4 regions of the Macrococcus epidermidis genome follow, and region 4 is predicted to be linked to each of the others. Evidence: riboswitches for the same ligand, from Rfam matches in the RefSeq annotation. Region 4 holds a riboswitch; each other region holds the start of a gene.
The links. A riboswitch is a leader RNA that binds a small molecule or an ion and turns the genes downstream of it on or off. The one in region 4 is predicted to bind S-adenosylmethionine.
Positions count from the first base shown of each region.

Region 1: linked by a shared signal. The riboswitch ahead of KFV12_RS11815 (M20 family metallopeptidase) and the one ahead of KFV12_RS01055 (O-acetylhomoserine aminocarboxypropyltransferase/cysteine synthase family protein) in region 4 are both predicted to bind S-adenosylmethionine.
Region 2: linked by a shared signal. The riboswitch ahead of metK (methionine adenosyltransferase) and the one ahead of KFV12_RS01055 (O-acetylhomoserine aminocarboxypropyltransferase/cysteine synthase family protein) in region 4 are both predicted to bind S-adenosylmethionine.
Region 3: linked by a shared signal. The riboswitch ahead of KFV12_RS09875 (hypothetical protein) and the one ahead of KFV12_RS01055 (O-acetylhomoserine aminocarboxypropyltransferase/cysteine synthase family protein) in region 4 are both predicted to bind S-adenosylmethionine.

Region 1 is NZ_CP073819.1:2,204,805-2,209,621, forward strand. It holds gene ldmS (L-aspartate--L-methionine ligase LdmS) at 1-999, opposite strand, end outside; gene KFV12_RS11815 (M20 family metallopeptidase) at 989-2,173, opposite strand; SAM riboswitch class I at 2,232-2,329, opposite strand; gene KFV12_RS11820 (sensor histidine kinase) at 2,384-3,886, opposite strand; gene KFV12_RS11825 (response regulator transcription factor) at 4,018-4,692, opposite strand; gene KFV12_RS11830 (GrpB family protein) at 4,813-4,817, opposite strand, start outside.
Region 2 is NZ_CP073819.1:1,897,653-1,902,469, forward strand. It holds gene KFV12_RS10005 (nuclease-related domain-containing protein) at 1-310, opposite strand, end outside; gene KFV12_RS10010 (hypothetical protein) at 555-770, shown strand; gene metK (methionine adenosyltransferase) at 948-2,141, opposite strand; SAM riboswitch class I at 2,251-2,362, opposite strand; gene pckA (phosphoenolpyruvate carboxykinase (ATP)) at 2,552-4,141, shown strand; gene KFV12_RS10025 (alpha/beta hydrolase family protein) at 4,311-4,817, opposite strand, start outside.
Region 3 is NZ_CP073819.1:1,870,774-1,875,590, forward strand. It holds gene KFV12_RS09865 (hypothetical protein) at 1,057-1,581, opposite strand; gene KFV12_RS09870 (hypothetical protein) at 1,630-1,824, opposite strand; SAM riboswitch class I at 1,986-2,087, shown strand; gene KFV12_RS09875 (hypothetical protein) at 2,161-2,397, shown strand; gene KFV12_RS09880 (hypothetical protein) at 2,469-3,497, opposite strand; gene KFV12_RS09885 (ATP-dependent nuclease) at 3,479-4,817, opposite strand, start outside.
Region 4 is NZ_CP073819.1:193,505-198,321, forward strand. It holds gene KFV12_RS01045 (cation-transporting P-type ATPase) at 1-59, opposite strand, end outside; gene KFV12_RS01050 (homoserine O-acetyltransferase/O-succinyltransferase family protein) at 186-974, opposite strand; gene KFV12_RS01055 (O-acetylhomoserine aminocarboxypropyltransferase/cysteine synthase family protein) at 975-2,252, opposite strand; SAM riboswitch class I at 2,344-2,439, opposite strand; gene KFV12_RS01060 (PPK2 family polyphosphate kinase) at 2,517-3,377, opposite strand; gene KFV12_RS01065 (GNAT family N-acetyltransferase) at 3,510-3,977, shown strand; gene KFV12_RS01070 (formate/nitrite transporter family protein) at 4,019-4,817, opposite strand, start outside.

The DNA of each region.
Region 1 (4,817 bases), 470 kb from region 4:
CGCGTTATCTCCATCGCTATAATATGCAAGAAACTTCTTATAATCTCCAGCTAACACACTATCTAATAACAACAGCGAACTTGAACCGTTCTGTCTGAAGTTAAGGTCGATTGCGTATATCTCACCTTTGCTATCAACAAGTAAATCAAAGCCGGCAATGCCAACATATCCAGCTTCTACACCATTTTGCATAATTTCTAATCCTGCATCGATGACATCCTGCGGGATATTATGATCTATAATATTCCCACGATATTTACCGTACTTTTCAGTGATCTGTTGACTTGAACCAATAAACTTAATACCCAGTTCTTCGCTAAATGCATACTGTACACAATAATTATGCACCGGTTCAATAAACTGTTCAATAATCATCTGTGCTGTACCTTCTGCTTCTCGCACGCGTTTAATACTACGCTCAACATCTTCCTGCGTATAGCACAGCATTACGCCATATCCACCGGCAGTCGGATGTTCATCCCCTGGTTTAATCACGAAAGGCAGTGACCACTTACGAACAGTATCTTCAAAGTCTTCAATCGCCACAACATCACGTTTCGGCAAGAATTTACCCTTCGTCCACTTATCCAGTATCGATTTATTGTTAAGCGCTAAAAATTTATCACGTGGTACAACATATTTATCGCCTGGTACTAATTCCTCTTCATGGGCATACTGAAAGAATATCTTTTCTCCATCCAGAACCGCATCGCGTAACACCTGTTCATATGATTCACGTGTATTATACACTCTGAAACCATTCGGCATATCAAATCCAACTGCATTAAACAATGCTTCAGTTTTATCTGTCACGGTCGCTTCGTGTACAACGACCGGCATCTCGGCGATTAACAGTTCACGTGCGCTCAGTAAATTTGACTGATGTTCTTCTGGCTGTAGCCATGGATTAAAAGTATAGGATGGACGTGATGAATACATCACTTTCTCTCCATATAAATCTTTCATAACTAATGGTAAGTTGATTGGTTTAGTCCCCATAAATGTTCTCCTTTAATGTTTCATGTAAATGTTTAATGCGTTGTAGTTCTTCAGGTTTCTCGATTAATTCGATTGCCATCGTTGCCATTATTTTAGCACCTTGTAATAAGGCATGATCCCCGTGTGCGCTCTTCGCTGCTTCACGAAATTCTACCGTGTGTCCAACGAGCGTTGATGGTCCCATCTTAATATGTGGGTGAATCGTCGGTATGATGTGACTCACATTCCCCGTATCCGTTGAACCGAAACCAAAATCATCATGCAGAATTGGCTCATTATGCATAATAGCATGTTTCTCAAATAAATCATCTAAAAATGTATTTCTGATGAATTCATTAACACCATTTTGAATGTGATTGAGCTGATATTCTGCCCCTGCTGTAATCGCCGCACCTTGCGCTACACGATCGACTTTACCGGTTAATACATCTAAATCTTTTCTGCTAATTGCTCTGGTATAAAATCTCGCTTTCGTATAATCCGGAATAATATTTGCTGACTTACCACCATCTAAAATAACACCATGCACTTTATCCGTCTTCTTAATATGCTGACGCAATTGGCCGATTCCATTAAAGAAACTGATCATCGCATCAAGCGCATTAATACCATTATGCGCATTCTCAGAAGCATGCGCAGTCTTGCCAAAAAACTCCACTTCAAACACGTCTACTGCAAGTGTTGGCACGGTTCTAAACGATTCATGTCCCGGATGAATCATCAATGCTACATCACTATCATTAAATAATCCTGCTTTAACGTATGATGCTTTCGCACTACCGTTTACACCGCCTTCTTCAGCTGGTGTCCCAAATACCTGAATAACACCGCCTAAATCATCAATCACTTCTTTTAAAGCAATTGCTGATAATACACTAGATGTGCCGATAATGTTATGACCACACGCATGTCCTAGACCTGGCAATGCATCGTATTCTGCTAAATAAGCGATAGTAGGTCCTGCTTTCTCGCTTTCATACGTTGCGATAAATCCAGTTTCATGTCCTGCAATATCACGTTCTATACTAAATCCTGCATCTTTTAATGTCTTGCTCAGCAAATTAGACGCAAAGTATTCTTCATTACCTAATTCAGGTCGTGCGTGAATTTCATGACTAATGCGTATAAATTTATCTCTGTGTTCATCTATATATTGCAATACTTTGTTATTCATATTATTATCTCCTCCGTAATTATAAAAAAAGACATTCCCAGATAGGAATGTCTACACGTTCTTATCTGCCAGCTTACGCTGTAGGAATTAGCACCTTACATGACTGCAGGTTGCTGGATGTCATCGGGCCCTTCCCTCGATCCGTCTTGATAAGTTATTGAATTTAATACTAACTATATAGTTATCTATAAATTCTGTCAAATATCAAAATTAATATGTCAGTAAAGTAATTAAGAATTTCGTACCGGCCACTGAACTAACAACGTCTATCGTGCCATCATGCAGTTCAACGATTTCTTTTGCCACAGATAATCCCAAACCACTGCCATTATGATGTTCATTCGTTCTATTACCACGATAGAACTGTTCAAAGATATGCGTCAGATCTTCCTGCGGTATACCTTGTCCGTTATCCGAAATTTCTATGATTGCGTTACTTCCACTCGTGTACGTACTTATCCATACTTCAACATTAACGTTATGCGTAAAACTATTCGACACAATATTCGTCAGTACACGATCCATGCGTGACGTATCAATATGAATCGTCGCATCTTCTTTATGGACGTAGCTCAACCCTTTATTGCCATATTGAGAGACAAATGCATCAATATACGTTCGTAAACACGTTTCTTCTGTATGGAACTGAATGCCATCACTTTTCAGCTGATAAACCATATTCAAATCTTTCAGCAGCTGATCGATATATAATGCTTTATCTTCAATAATGCTTATAAACTTCTTCTGTTCGTCCGGTTCAAGCTGCATTCCACTGTTAAGTATTTTTGCATAACCATAAATTGAACTCAGTGGTGTTTTTAAATCATGTGTAATACCACGTACCCAGTTTTCACGCTGAATATTCATGTTACTTTGGTAATTTTTATCATCTGATAACTTTCCTGTAAGCTTCGCGATCGCCCCGTCTATCGGACTATACATACGATATTTACGACGCAATCGGCCATTTTTATATATCTTTTCATTATTTAATACGGAATAGTCACCCTTAGCTAGTTGCTCTACCCATGTAGAAAAATGTCTTAATGGTTGCGCTAAACGATTACCTAAAAAGATTGATAACAGTAAAATAGCGGCTAATACAACAAGATTCATCCATGCATACCAAATTAAAAAGTTTTTCATAACATTCATAAAATCTTTATCATAAATATAGCTGTTTTCTGCAAATATTGCTTTCGTATCTGCAGGATGTGGATTTTTCTGAACAACATAATAATTTTTATTATCTTTAAAATATGAAACAAAGAAATATTTTTGATAATTGTCGTTATTCTTATGCTTGAACAGCGTATTATTCACGACATCTTCATCAAAAGCTCCAGAAATTTTAGTTATCCCTTTACGCTCAACGACAAATAATGCGAGATTGTGTTCGTCCAGATAACTTTGTGCGTCTTTTTCATTTCTCTCTAGTTTACGTCTTGCTTCATTTAATATCGTATTCTGCAGATAGATAACCTGCTGTCCTTTTGGCATCTCCCAAGTCGTAAATTCTTCAGCACGATATGTATTTAACGGGCGTAACTTAAATCCTTTTTCTGATGCGTAAATCACTTCATCATCTTTATTCTTTACTACAAGCACTCCATCATGTCGCTTAACATAATTAACCATCTCTTTAACGGGTTTAACTTTGTCCCCGTCAAACTTAATATATTCACTAATAGAATATGAATCCACGCTTTGCATATCTTCCTCAAAGAAGCTTTGCTCACTCGTAAACAGGAAATAGACAAAGAAAGCACAAATAATGAATGTCACCGAAAAATAAAAGATCAGAAAATAGCGGATAAAGCGAATCATAAATTTTTTGCTGATGCTCATCTATCCTCACCTGATTTTAAAATATAGCCGATACCACGTGACGTTAATAATAATTTCGGTTTACTCGGCTCAACTTCGAGCTTTTCTCTTAACTTTCTGATATGCACCATTACGGTATTATCGTCTACAAATTGATTTTCCCACACCGCTTCATAAATCTGCTCTTTCGTACAGATTTCATCCTGATGTTCATATAAGTATTGCATCAATAAATATTGTTTTCCTGAAAGGAGATATTTCTTATCTCTTACAGTTAATTCTGCATTACGTTCATCAAATGAATATAACACCTTTTCTTTTTTACCGGACTTCATATAACGCTCGACATTGACTTTTACTCTCACTGCAAGTTCCATCGGATTAAATGGCTTTGTAATATAATCATCTGCTCCATTTTGAAAGCCTTTAATCTTATCTCTATCCTGCGTATTTGCCGATACATAAAGAATCGGCGCATCGGTCATTTCTCGTATTTCATTGCCAAGATCATAACCTGACCCATCTCCAAGATTTATATCCAGTAGATACGTATCATAGTGCGCACTAATCATCGACTTCGCCTGTGCAAATGTAGAAGCAATATCAACTTTTTCGAATCCTTCACGTACGAGAATAAACTTTATAAGTTCAGCAATCTCAAGTTCATCTTCTACGATTAATATTGACGGCATATTTTCGACTCCTTTAAAAGATGCATTTATTTAGTAATAATAACAAAATTTCCACTATTTTTGTATTATTCTTTAAAATGATAAAAAAATAAGACTGAAGTAATTACTTCAATCTTAGACTTAAA
Region 2 (4,817 bases), 780 kb from region 4:
TTAAATATTCACCTTTATCTTTCGAGAACATCTTTAAAGATTCGATATGTGATGATTTCTCATCGATTGTTTTCTGTAATGTTTCTTTTTGTTCTGCTAATTCTTTTTTATATTGAAGTCGAGACTTTTCACTCTCATCGTGATACTCATCTGATCTAATTTTCTGTGCTTTACGAAATTCTTCTTCTTTACGCGCAATTGATTTTTTCTTGCTGGATAATGCGAGTAACCATAAGACGAAGAATAATAAAGCCAGGACACCTAAACCAATTAACACATAAAATAAAGTACTTCCTACTTCTACTGACATATCATTCACCTTTCTAACCGTATTTCCTTTATTATAATGAAATTTCAGAAGAACTTCATCGAAAATATGAAAGTAATTTGTGAAAGTTTACTCTAATTAAAAATATTAATAAGAAATTAATATTCTGAACAAAGATTAACAATGTTTAATAAAATATAAATTCTTAATTAATAATGATATGAAATAATTTAAGTGTCCTAAAAATATTTTTGGGCAAAATTAAATTTTCTCGGAGGATGATACCATGGCAATGTATAAACGTTTATTATTAGCAGGTACTTTCGCATCAGCATTATTATTAGGTGCATGTGGTGAAGAGGAAAAAACTGACGACGCAAAAACTGAAGATGCAGCAACAACTGAAGAAGAAGCTACTGAAGATGATGCTGCTACAGAAGAAGAAACTACTGAAGATGATGCTGAAGAAGAGACTACTGAAGAAGAAACTGAAGAAGCTTAATATTTTTTTATTGACTATCTCGCATGAGGTAGTCTTTTTTCATCCTACGAATAAAGCTAAAACGGCGGAATAGAAGTGGCCACTACGACAGAAAACCGAACAAAAACTATAAATCAAAGAACGATTTATTAGTTTTGTCCGGTTTTTGCTTGTGGCAGAACACTTCTATCCCTGCCTCTATTTATTTAAATTTGCTTTTAAATCTTCAATTTTATCTGTCGCTTCCCATGGTAAATCAACATCTGTACGACCGAAGTGACCGTAAGCAGCTGTTTGTTTATAAATTGGGCGGCGAAGATCTAACATCTGAATGATACCTGCTGGACGTAAGTCGAATGTTTTACGTACTGCATCAACAAGTTGTTGTTCAGTGTATTCAGAAGTACCATAAGTTTCAACTGAAATAGATACGGGTTGTGCTACACCGATCGCATAAGCTAATTGTACTTCACATTTGTCAGCTAGACCTGCTGCAACGATGTTCTTCGCAACATAACGCGCTGCATAAGCACCACTACGGTCAACTTTAGTCGCATCTTTACCAGAGAATGCACCACCACCGTGACGCGCATATCCGCCGTAAGTATCTACGATAATCTTACGGCCAGTAAGACCAGCATCCCCTTGAGGTCCACCGATTACGAAACGACCAGTTGGATTGATGAAATATTTTGTTTCTTCATCAATTAATTCAGCTGGAACAACTGGTTTAATAACGTGTTCTTTAATATCAGCCTGAATTTGTTCTAATTCAATCTTCTCATGGTGTTGAGATGAGATAACGATCGTGTCAATTCTTTTCGGTTTACCCGCTTCGTCATACTCAACAGTAACTTGTGTCTTACCATCTGGACGTAAGTATTCTAAAGTGCCATCTTTACGCACTGCAGTCAGACGGCGTGCTAATTCATGAGATAATGAAATTGGTAAAGGCATTAAGCTTTCAGTTTCATTACATGCAAATCCAAACATTAAACCTTGGTCACCAGCACCGATTGATTCGATATCTGAGTCAGATAAGTTACCACGGTCTTCTAATGCACGGTCTACCCCTTGAGCAATATCAGGCGACTGCTCATCGATTGCAGTAAGTACTGCCATCGTCTGGAAGTCATAGCCGAATTTAGCACGTGTATATCCGATTTCTTTTACAGTATCACGTACTACTTTAGGAATATCAACATATGTTGATGTAGTAATTTCACCTGCGATTAATGCCATACCTGTTGTTACTGATGTTTCACACGCTACACGTGCTTTTGGATCTCCTGTAAGAATTGCATCTAAGATTGCATCTGAAATTTGGTCAGCAATTTTATCTGGATGTCCTTCTGTTACTGATTCTGACGTAAATAATTTACGATCTGTCATTTATAAACACTCCTAATAAATATATATTTCACGGTTCAAGCTATAAATAAAAAATAGCCCTCTCTCCTATTAAGAGAGAAGGCTAATTATACATAATTAGTCCATTCTGCTCTTATCGTTCAGACAGCTGTCTGCAAACGGTTTGGCACCTTACTTAACAATGAAGTTAAGGGTTGCTGGGCTTCAAAGGGTCCATGTCCCTCCACCACTCTGGATAAGAGAATCCGCAAGTTAGATAATACTAAACTTTTTGTACACTGTCAATATATCGGATTGATTCACAAATTTTCTGAATAATATTTTATCTATAAAATTTTATTTATATTTAATGTAACACTTAAAACCTTATGTTATACTATTTCATGAAACTGCTTACATCAGCAGAAAATATAAACTTGGGGGACCTTTTAATGAGCGAACAAATCTTTGGTAAACTAGATAACTTATTAAAGAGTGATAGCGTATTAAATCAATTATCAAGAACACAGTTAATCAACGAAATTTTAGCAAATCGTGAAGGTGTATTAACAGAGTCAGGTGCTGTCAGAACTGAAACTGGTAAATATACAGGTCGTTCACCAAAAGATAAATTTATCGTTGAAGAAGAAGAAACAAAAGACCAAATCGACTGGGGTACAATCAACCAACCTATCTCTGAAGATATCTTCTTAAAATTATTAGACCGCGTTTTAGACTATTTAGGAACAAAAGATAAAGTTTATGAATTCAATGGTTATGCAGGTGCAGATCCTGCTACTCAATTAAATTTACGCGTCATCAATGAGTTAGCATGGCATAACTTATTTGCACGTACAATGTTTATCCGACCTGAAACATTCAATGAAGGTATCTTAATCGATCCAGACTTCACTATCATTTCTGCGCCACACTTTAAAGCAGATCCAAAAATCGATGGTACAAATTCTGAAACATTTATCATTACAAGTTTCAAACATAAAATTATCTTAATCGGTGGTACTGAATATGCTGGAGAAATGAAAAAAGGTATCTTCGGTGTAATGAACTACTTATTACCAACACAAGGTGTAATGAGTATGCATTGTTCAGCAAACGTTGGTGAAAATAAAGACGTTGCGTTATTCTTCGGTTTATCAGGAACAGGTAAAACAACTTTATCAGCTGACCCACACCGCAAATTAATCGGTGATGATGAACATGGCTGGAACGATAATGGTGTATTCAATATCGAAGGTGGATGTTACGCGAAGACAATCGACCTTTCTCGTGAGAAAGAACCACAAATCTATGATGCGATCCGTTACGGTGCGATTTTAGAAAATGTTAAAGTTGATGAAAAAGGTTTCCCAGACTATGAAGACAAATCATTAACTGAAAATACACGTGCAGCATACCCAATTGAAAATATCGATAACATCGTATTACCTTCAATTGCTGGTCATGCTAAAACAATCATCTTCTTAACAGCAGATGCATTCGGCGTATTACCTCCAATCTCTAAATTAACGAAAGAACAAGCAATGTACCACTTCTTAAGTGGATTTACATCTAAATTAGCAGGTACTGAGCGCGGGGTAACGAGCCCACAACCAGTATTCTCAACATGTTTCGGTTCTCCGTTCTTACCATTACATGCAACAGTATATGCGAATATGTTAGGTGAATTAATCGACAAGCATGGTTCAGACGTATACTTAGTAAACACTGGATGGACTGGTGGAGAATATGGTGTAGGTAGCCGTATGAGCTTAACACATACACGTTCTATGATCCGTCGTGCAATCAGTGGCGAAATTAAAAACTCTGAATTTACTCAAGATCCTATCTTCGGATTATATGTACCAAATTCAGTCGCAGGTGTTCCTAAAGAAATCTTAATGCCTCGTAACGCTTGGGTATCTCAAGATGCTTACGATGAAAAAGCAAAAGATTTAGCATTACGCTTCCAGGAAAACTTCAAGAAATTCGGTGAAAAGTCAGCAGAAATTGAAGAAAAAGGCGGCTTTATATTTAGAGGATAATAATAGAGGCTGGAGCTGAAGTGTTCTGCCACAAGCAAAAACCGAACAAAACTAATAAATCGCGCTTTGATTTATAGTTTTTGTTCGGTTTTTGTCGTAGGGGCAACTTCTGTTCTGCCGTTTAAGCTGTTAAAGATAAAAGGACTAAAATTTAAGTCACATCTTCATTTTATTCTACAGCTAACATCCATCTATAAATTTCTTCTAGTATCTTGCGTTCATTATCAGGTCGAAGGACGTGTGCTTCATCTTCTAAGTAAATCGCTTCATGCTTTACACCTAAGTTTTTAAGTCTTTCTTCAAGCATCTTGCCATGCGCGATATTAACCTGCTTATCTTCTGTTCCGTGAATAATCATAATTGGGGGACTGTCTGCTTTGATCAGATTAATACCTTCGCGTTTATCATAGGCAGCTTTATCTGAAATCGGACCGACGATGCGCTTTAACATGCTGCGCAAGTCTAGTCGCTCATCATACATGTAATAAATACTCGATACACCACCCCATGTAATAAAGGATGTCACATTACTATCCTGATACGTAACGAGTCCTTTAATACCCCCACGTGAAAAACCTATAAAATGTAATGGTACATCTGGATACTTTTTTCTTAATATACGCACAAGCGCATATACATCCTCACGGTCACTTCCACCAAACTCATCCTGACCATT
Region 3 (4,817 bases), 800 kb from region 4:
ATTCATATTTCTAATACTTTCGTTACAAAAATATATTTTAAAAAACAAAACGCATAAAAAGTTTTAGACAAACTTTTTATGCGTTGTTTAAGTATTGATTATCTATATAGGTAAAATATATATTTCTTTGACTATGTAAATTTTTATTCTATCGATTAATTTTCCTAACATTATATTCTTTAATAACAATTAAAATTATTAAGAAAAACACCAAAAATGGAATAACATTATGAGATACCTCTGACCATTCCCATACATTACCTGTAGTTAAATAGCTCATAAAAAATTGAACGAGCAGTACACCGAAACATCCTCCTAAAGCAGCGTAAACAACATCTTTATTTGTTTTCATATTTAATAAACATTCCTTTGATTTTTATATAATTATATACATATATTCTAAATTATGTATATAATTTAGAATAAGTTATATTTTTTTAGAGGTGATTTACTTGAAGAAGAAAGTTATGACACTCAATATTCTAAATTACTTATTGTATATTGGTTTGATGTTATTTCATATTTACGGAAATAGTATCATTGAATTGGAAGGTATTTGGGTGTACTGCTCAATTGGTATAAGTTCATTAATAATTATTTTTTATATGTTTCATCTGCTGGATAAATATCCTGGATATAAAAAATTATTATATTTTTCACTCACAATTAATTTTTTTTAATATTGTAGTATATATGCCATTGATGTACTTGATATTACTTTCATTCCCTTAATACCGAGATATCGCTTATATTCGATACCTTCTCCATTTTCCTATAGGTATATCCTCTAAGTCTTCCTTGACTTTCTCTGCAGTTAGGATAATGGCTTCAAGGATTAGAATAATACTGAGATAATAGAATTGGTCACCCAGAGCGATGAATTCATAAGGGAATATCTTACTTCCGAAATAATATAATAGTGATAACGCAATAACCGTATCTAGACTATACATGACGATTCTTAATATAGTTATATGTCTTTTAAAGTTCATTTTAATACTCTTTCTATTTTAAGATTTATAAATATAAATTCTTCAATGAAAATATATTTTAATACTACCCCAGCCACTCCGCTTCTGTCATTACCTCATCAATATCAAAGTCATGCGCATAATCATATTTATATTCCTGCTTAATCCACGCAATAAGCGCTGTATCCTCTGAAATGACATCAATGTAAAACGGACTTAATCGAATAAACGTTTTATCATTATAAAGATAACTAAAAAATGGCATCTTTTCTTTCCTTTTATGGTATCTCACGTAATTGATTGCATCTTCTAAAGATAATCCTTTAATATTAACATGCGTAAAATCTTTCTTTAATTCTTCATTATAGACGATATACTCATTGTACCTTTTGATATCAATAATCTTTCCTAACCTGTAATGCTTCGCATTAATATCAAATCCATTGTATAGCAAATCATATTTGTTTGAGATTTTCTTTAGTAACTTCATATAACCAAAGTACGTAAGTCTAGATTCATAAAATCTTACACGTTTATCATTCTCTACAAACATAAAAGGTGATACCATTTGATTTAAAATATCGATACCAGCAACTTTAATTGATGTCATGATTCGTCTCCTTTACTTTGTATTAATATATAGTATTCTTTCAAATCGTCACGACTGTCTTCCGTTCTCAAGATGAGTTGCTAAATTCTTAAAATACATTGGCATACCGATCATTAGAAGTACACCTGCAATGAGTCCGTGAATGCTATCCGGTTTAATATCATATAGTAACGCATATCCAATAAATATAAATCCGATGATACTGAGCGCCGCACCAATAAAAAGTTTATGACATGATTTCATTACTTTTATCACCTCATTTTCTTTTTATTATACTATCTCAATCCATGTACTTTACCTTAAACTTACCTTAAAAATATGGCTCAAAAAATATTACAAAATGATTTCGAAGGGTTCTGAATAAAAAAAGTATGTTATAATTAACTTACAAAAAAATAGCTCGTATCTTATTCAGAGCAGGTGGAGGGACTTGGCCCTATGAAACCTCAGCAACAGGCTTATGCACTGTGCTAATTCCAACAAGATGATATCTTGAAAGATAAGAAGTTCTTACTTAAGCTCTTCTTTCTTTAAGATGAGCTTATTTTTATTGTAAAAACGATTTAAGGAGTGTTTATAATGAGAACAAGAGCAGACGTATTAGCAGAATTAGTAGAGGCACAAATGAAGAAACCGAACAGTTGGTCATCTAGCATGGCTAGAATGGGAAAAATTTCTCAGCTTAAAAGTGAATTAAATGCATTAGATGCTGAGCTTTATACACAAGCGCCTGAAGAACCAACTATTGTTAAAGAGAACCGTAAAGTTGAGTTTGTTATTAATGGCTACAAAGTGACCGTAGAACCACAATATTAATAGAAGTGCCTATCATATGATGGGCACTTCTATTAATATAATTGTAATAAAATTCTATTAATTTAAAAATTCTATATATTTTTTTTGTATAATAATAATTTGGATTCTTCGATAAAATATAAATTTCTTGAAGTTCGAGTACATGCTACATAAAATTTATTTTTGGTCAAAGGTGCTAATTCATTTAATTTATCTTTATTATACTTTTCAAAAGTAGATCTATTTAATACAACGCAAACATCTTCAAACGTTAATCCTTTAGACTCTCCCCAATTCATTGAATATCCAAGATATTGATTTGCCTTTTGATAAAACAATTTTGGTATATTATCATTTTCCATAATATTTTTAATCTTATCTATTTCCGTCAAAAGATTTATTTCATGCTTTTCAGAAGTATGAGATTTCATATCAATTTGCAATTTATTTGTTATGAATTGAGTGACTGATTGAGGGCATCTTTTTGAAAAAATAAATTCATTTGTGTTTATCTCATAACCATTAGATTTATATCCCTTTAGAAAGTTATCAATTTTTATTTTCATACTTTTATTAGTATTTCCTCTGATTGATGTAGAATAAGTGGTTTGAAAAAAGTCTCCATACAAATAAACATTCCCTGAAAATTCTATTAATTTAAATGCAATATTAATCTCATCTGAAGAAAGATCTTGAAACTCATCGATAAATACATTATCAAAAAATTTATTTAATCTACCAATAAAATCTATTTCATTAAATAAAATAAACTTTGAAATTTTATTGTTATATATAAATTTATTTGAATTTAAATAATATGAAATATTGTCAGATTTATATTTGAAATGATTCGGTGTTTTATAAGTTATTCCATTTATTTCAAAATCAATTGGTAGATAAGGCTTTAAACAAAAAGAATACAAAAAAGAATATACTTTTTTAACAACAATATTTTCTGGAATGTATCCAAATTTCATAATAATTCTTGAAATTAATTCTTTTTCGTTATTATTAGTATAAGTTAGGACTAATGATCTCTCTTTTTCATTCAATTTGTCAATAATAGCAGTGGTTTTCCCGGATCCAGCAACTGCATTATAAATTATTTTTCTTTTATCCATTGTAAACCTTCTTTAATATAAATTGGTATATTAATTTCTATTTCTTCATTTTCTAATTTTTCAAGTAACCTCATGGCAAATTCAGTTTTATTATTTAGCATATATTCTAGTAACCCATTTTTCATACTTTTTGTTTTCATTGAATAATCAAGTATCTGAATATTAGAATTATATATACATACTTCAAAAGTATGATTATCGTTATTAATATCGGAAACAATTTTTATATTTTCAAAACTATTAACTTCTTCATATTTCTTTAATATATTTTCATCATAATTTTTATCATTATCCGTAATAACTAAAGTCTCAATACCGAGTAATTTAGATAACTCTAAATAATTTTTAAAATTTAAACCATTTACGGATATTATTGATATATCGTTACTATGAGGTAAACAACCATGAATAATTTCATAGAATTTGTTCATTAAAATAAATTCCGCGGGTCCTTCAACTAATATTGCTTTCTTTGATAATATAAAATCCAACAAACTTGTATTTGGAGATTTTTTAAAATACCTATTTGCCTGTTTTGAAATATCTATTATACTTGTTACATTAGTTTTTGAAAGAATATGCATATTGTTTATTTCTAATCTTGAAGCAATCATATTACTATGTGTTGAAATAAATAATTGTAAATTTGAATCTTCTATTAATTTTATTAATTTTAACATATTAATATAACTCAAATGATTTTCAGGTTCTTCAATTAAAATAATCTTTACATTTTCACTTGTTGAGTTTAAAGAGGATTGAATTCCTAATATTAATTGTTCTCCTTTTCCTTCTTGTTCTATAGAAATATCTTCTTTAACCGCAGTAATATGTTTATCAAATTGGCTAGTAATTAAATTTGATGTTTGAATTTTATATTCCTCATATGAATTCAAACCGTAATTATCATATAAATCATTAGAAAAATTATTAAGTTGTTTTCTAAATTCAAATCTAATTTGATTTTTTTGTTGTTCATTTGCATGTTGATCAAATAAATTTGAAATAAATTTCTTAATACCAATTTTTGAATTTAACTTTGAACTATCTATAAATTCATAACGGATTTTATGTTTCTTTGAATAACTATCATAAACAGTATTTGCAAAGGTTTTAAATTGCAATTTATAAAACTCATACGGGAAGATATCTTCTTCTAATGAAAGAATTTCATCAATTTCTTGAGAATATAATTCTAAATCTGGCTGCACAATCATATATATACCATATGTTTCTTTATTCAATAAATTATTTTTACCATACAATGATTCAAAAATCGGATTATTAGGTAACTCTAAATAAAGTTCAATATTTATAGTT
Region 4 (4,817 bases):
GTGTTAAACACATGAAGTGTGTCATCGATAGAGCGTTGATGCCATTTTTCATTTTTCATAACGAACATTCCTTTGCGTATAGTATTACTCTTATCGTAACGCAAATAATTAAGTAATTCTAACGAAAGGAATGTATATAAAAGGAATTAACACAATGTTTAAAATTTTGTAAACTTTTAACATTATCACTTACTTTTGTCTGTGCTAAGTATCGTTACAAAGGCATTGAAGAATGAATCAGCAAAAGGTTTCCATCGCTGTATTACCAAATCACTAGAATTATCATGAGCGTAGTAATTTTCAAGGAATGAAATTGTTAGCCCTTTTTTACAATCACGAATATATTCCGTATGCAGCGTATTAGGTGCATACTCTAAATGGCCATTAATATAAATATCTTTATTATCTTTTGATATTAATAAATCTGCACCAAATTCAGGATGAGTGCTGATTATGGTTAAGTCAGTCTTATCTTTAATATCTTGTATCACAAAATTTGTATAGCGTGATTGGGGTATATAGTAGCTTTGAAAATTATTTGTTAAAGGATGATCCACCAGAACATTATAAGCATATACACCAAACAATTTCTTATTACCTTTAAAAGTGAATTTCTCAATATTGTAATAGTGATGTAACGCAAATTGTGCTGCCCAGCAAATAAACAACCGCGTATGTTGTTGCGCTTTAGACCAATCTATGATGCTTTTAAGTTCTTCATAATAATAAACAGATGCAAAAGGAAGATGCTCTACAGGTGCTCCTGTTACGATTAACGCATCATAATCGTATCGTTGAGCTTGTTCGAAATTTATATAATGTTGCTTAGCATAATTTCTTTTTTCAGTATTTGTTTGATGTGTATCTAAATATAAAAAATCAATCATAGCTGTTTTAAAATGATGTTTAAACTGCAGTTCCGTTTCGAATTGATTTGGCATTAAATTAACGATTAGAATACGAGGAACAACCAATTAAATCACACTTAATCCTTGTTCCAGGTCTGCGATAATATCATCGATATGTTCAATGCCAATAGAAATTCGAATCGTTTCTGGACTTACACCTGCTGCGAGTTGTTCATCTTCTGTAAGTTGTGCATGTGTAGTAGAAGCGGGATGAATGATAAGCGATTTTGCATCTCCAACATTTGCAAGTAAAGAGAAGAGCTCAAGTGATTCGATAAACTTCTTACCGGCTTCACGTCCACCTTTAACTCCGAACGTAAAGATAGAACCTGCACCTTTCGGTAAGTATTTTTCTTGCAATGTTTTGTATGGACTGTCTGGTGTATCTGCATATTTAATCCAGGCAATCTTATCGTGATTGGAAAGAAACGCGATTACTTTTTGTGTATTTTCCACGTGACGCTCTACACGAAGCGAAAGTGTTTCTAATCCTTGGGTTAATAAAAATGAATTGAACGGTGAAATTGCTGCACCAGTATCTCTGAGTAGGGTTGTGCGTATCTTAAAGGCATAGGCAGCTTCACCAAAAGCTGCGGTAAAAATGAGATTATGATAGCTTGGATCAGGTTCGGATAAGTTTGTAAACTTACCATTATCCCAGTCAAAATTACCACTATCAATAATGACGCCACCAATTGAAGTACCATGTCCTCCTATAAATTTCGTTGCGGAATGTACGACAATATCTGCACCAAACTCAATTGGACGACACAGATAGGGAGAAGCAAAAGTATTATCGACGATTAAAGGAATACCATGATTGTGTGCAATGTTTGCAAGCGCTTCAATATCTTCAACATTTCCTTCAGGATTACCGATAGTTTCTACAAAAATAGCTTTTGTATTATCTTTTAATGCCTCTTTTACATGTTCTAAATTTGTCGTATCCACGAGTGTTGTTTCAATACCGAATTTCTTAAATGTGTGTTCGAATAAAGTGTGTGTTCCACCATATAAACTTGTAGTTGCTACGATGTGGTCACCGCTGTTCGCAATCGTTTGTATCGCATAAGTAATGGCAGCCATTCCTGAAGCGACAGCGACACCTGCTACACCACCTTCAAGTTCAGCAACACGTGTCTCAAAAGCAGCTGTTGTAGGATTTGTAAGTCTTGAATATATGTTACCTAATTCTTTTAAACCGAAGAGATTTGCAGCATGTTCCGTATCGTTGAATATAAATGATGTTGTTTGATAAATCGGAAGTGCACGTGCGTTCGTTTCCTTGTCGATAACTTGTCCTGCATGAACTTGCAGAGTTTCAAATTTGTAATGATTTGTCATAATGAATTCCTCCTGGCATTAAATTGTATTCCACACTAAATTTAATAAGAGGAGCAAAAAAATGAGCCTACCTCAAAGAAGTAGACTCATAAGCTCATCTTTCAGGTTATACCTGCTGGAATTAGCACCTAATTGAATAGGTTGCTGGGTTTCATAGGGCCAGTCCCTCCACCACTCTGGATAAGTAATATTTAGTTGTAAGAATTAAACATAATTCTAAAACGATTATTCTGAATTGTCAAATATTTATTTTGAAATTATTTGTTAGTTATTTTTTAATTTATTGATATATTCCTCTAGTTTCTGTTGATTTTCTTGTGAAATTTCAGGAAACTCAGGTTTTAATCGCTTTATTGTATCTATCATAACTTCTGTAACGATACGTCTTGTATGCCATTCATCATCTGCAGGTAAAATGAACCACGGACTATGTTCAGTAGATGTAGCTTCTAACATTTCAGAGAATATTTTTTGATAGTCATCCCAATACTCACGTTCTTTTACGTCATTGAATGAAAACTCCCAGTTCTTATCTTTATTAGTCATTCGCTCAAGTAAACGATCACGTTGCTCATCTTTGGACATGTTGAAGAAGAATTTAATCACTTCAAATCCATTTTCAGTTAAATAACGTTCATAGTCATTGATTTGACGGTATCGTGTTTTCCAAATTGATTCATCTATTTCATTATTTGGCGTTTCATGTTCTTCAACAGAATCATGTATTCTTGGCGCAAGTACATCTTCATAGTATGAACGATTAAAAATTCCAATTTGCCCACGCTCAGGTAACCCTTCATGATAACGCCATAAATAGTCGTGTTTAAGCTCTGTGTCATTCGGCTTACCGAAAGAAGTAGTCTTTAATCCTTGTGCACTTAGGTTAGAGAAGATATAACTGATAACTTCATCTTTTCCGGCGGCATCTAGTGCCTGCAGCACAACGATGATACCATTTTTTTCAGCAGCATGTAATTTTAGATGGAGCTTTTCAAGTTTTTCTGTTAAATCAGGCATGATATCGACTTTTATTTTATCGTTATTTTGTTTTTCATTTTCTGATGTTTTATAATTATTGAAATCAAATTTAGTATTGGGTATTACTTTATATTGGTTAATGTCCATAGAAACCCTCCATATCTTTTTTGAATGTTTTCCCTAGCAGATATAGAAGTAAACAGTATTTATATCAATTTGTTATAATTTAATAATAATCCTTATGCAATAAGATGACTTAAGAGAGGAAGAGAGCACTTTATGAAACTTATTCGATATACAAAAAACCACGAAGATTTACTATTACAATTTAAGTTAACTGAAGAACAATTAAAGTTTGTGAAAAGTCCGGAAGTAAACATCAGTGTGGCAAAAGAAGATACTAATCGCACACCAATTTTTGGACTAAATGAAGCGGGAATACCTGTTGTATTTTTTGTGTTACATGAACATAGTGAGTTTGAAAACAAATTTGAAGTGGATAACAGTATATACATAAGATCTTTTGCGACTGATTATAGGCATTTAAGAAATGGTTATGCAAAACAAGCGTTAATTGCTTTACCGGAATTCATTATGAGTCATTTTCCGCATATAAAATATATAACGTTACTTGTGGATGTCCCTAATACGGTTGCACACGACATGTATTTAAAACTTGGATTTGAACAAGGTAATCAAATAGAGGGCGAAAGATATCCAGCTTATTGCATGATCAAAAAAATATAAAAAATGCGTGAAGTTTACACTTCACGCAAATAAAAAGTTATTTAGTTTCTGATGACATCGTCTCTTCTACCGTTTAAGTATGCATAAACTAATCCGATAAATAAACCACCACCGATATAGTTACCGATATATGCGTAGAAAATATTTTTGAGTACATCGATCCAAGATAATGCATCGATATTGTAGAACATCATTCCGGCAAACAATCCAGCATTGTAAACAACGTGTTCGTAAGCCATAAATACAAAGATAACTACTCCGATACCGATAAAGAATACTTTAGCTAATACTTCCTTACATTGTAATGAAATATAAATACCGATATTGATAAAGAAGTTAGCGAATATCCCTTTAATTAGAATTGCATGCCAACTTGATGCTATTGTTTTTGCATCTACTGTTTTTGTTAATGCTGCTACCATTTCAGGTGTCATAACTTTAGTGCCTGTCATCATTCCAAATAAGATAAATCCACCAATAATATTTCCCAGGAAACATAACGTAAATATTTTTATAATTTTACCCATTGTGATTGTTTTGAAATAATAACCCACTGTAAAGAACATAAAGTTACTTGTTAATAATTCAGAATTAGTAAGTACGATCATTACGAGTGCGATACTGAATGCAATTGCCCCTACTAAATTGATAAGCCCTGCATTTTCAGTTGAAGCAAATTGTGTCTTAGCTGCAAGTTGAAGCACTGCCATAATAGCTAGTAAAAAACCTGACATAATCGCTTTTAACATATAGCGCCCAGGTGTCTTATCTACCATCACTTCTTTCATTGCTACTTGATTTAATACGTTTTCAATGTTGCCTTTCGAAGCATAAGTATCT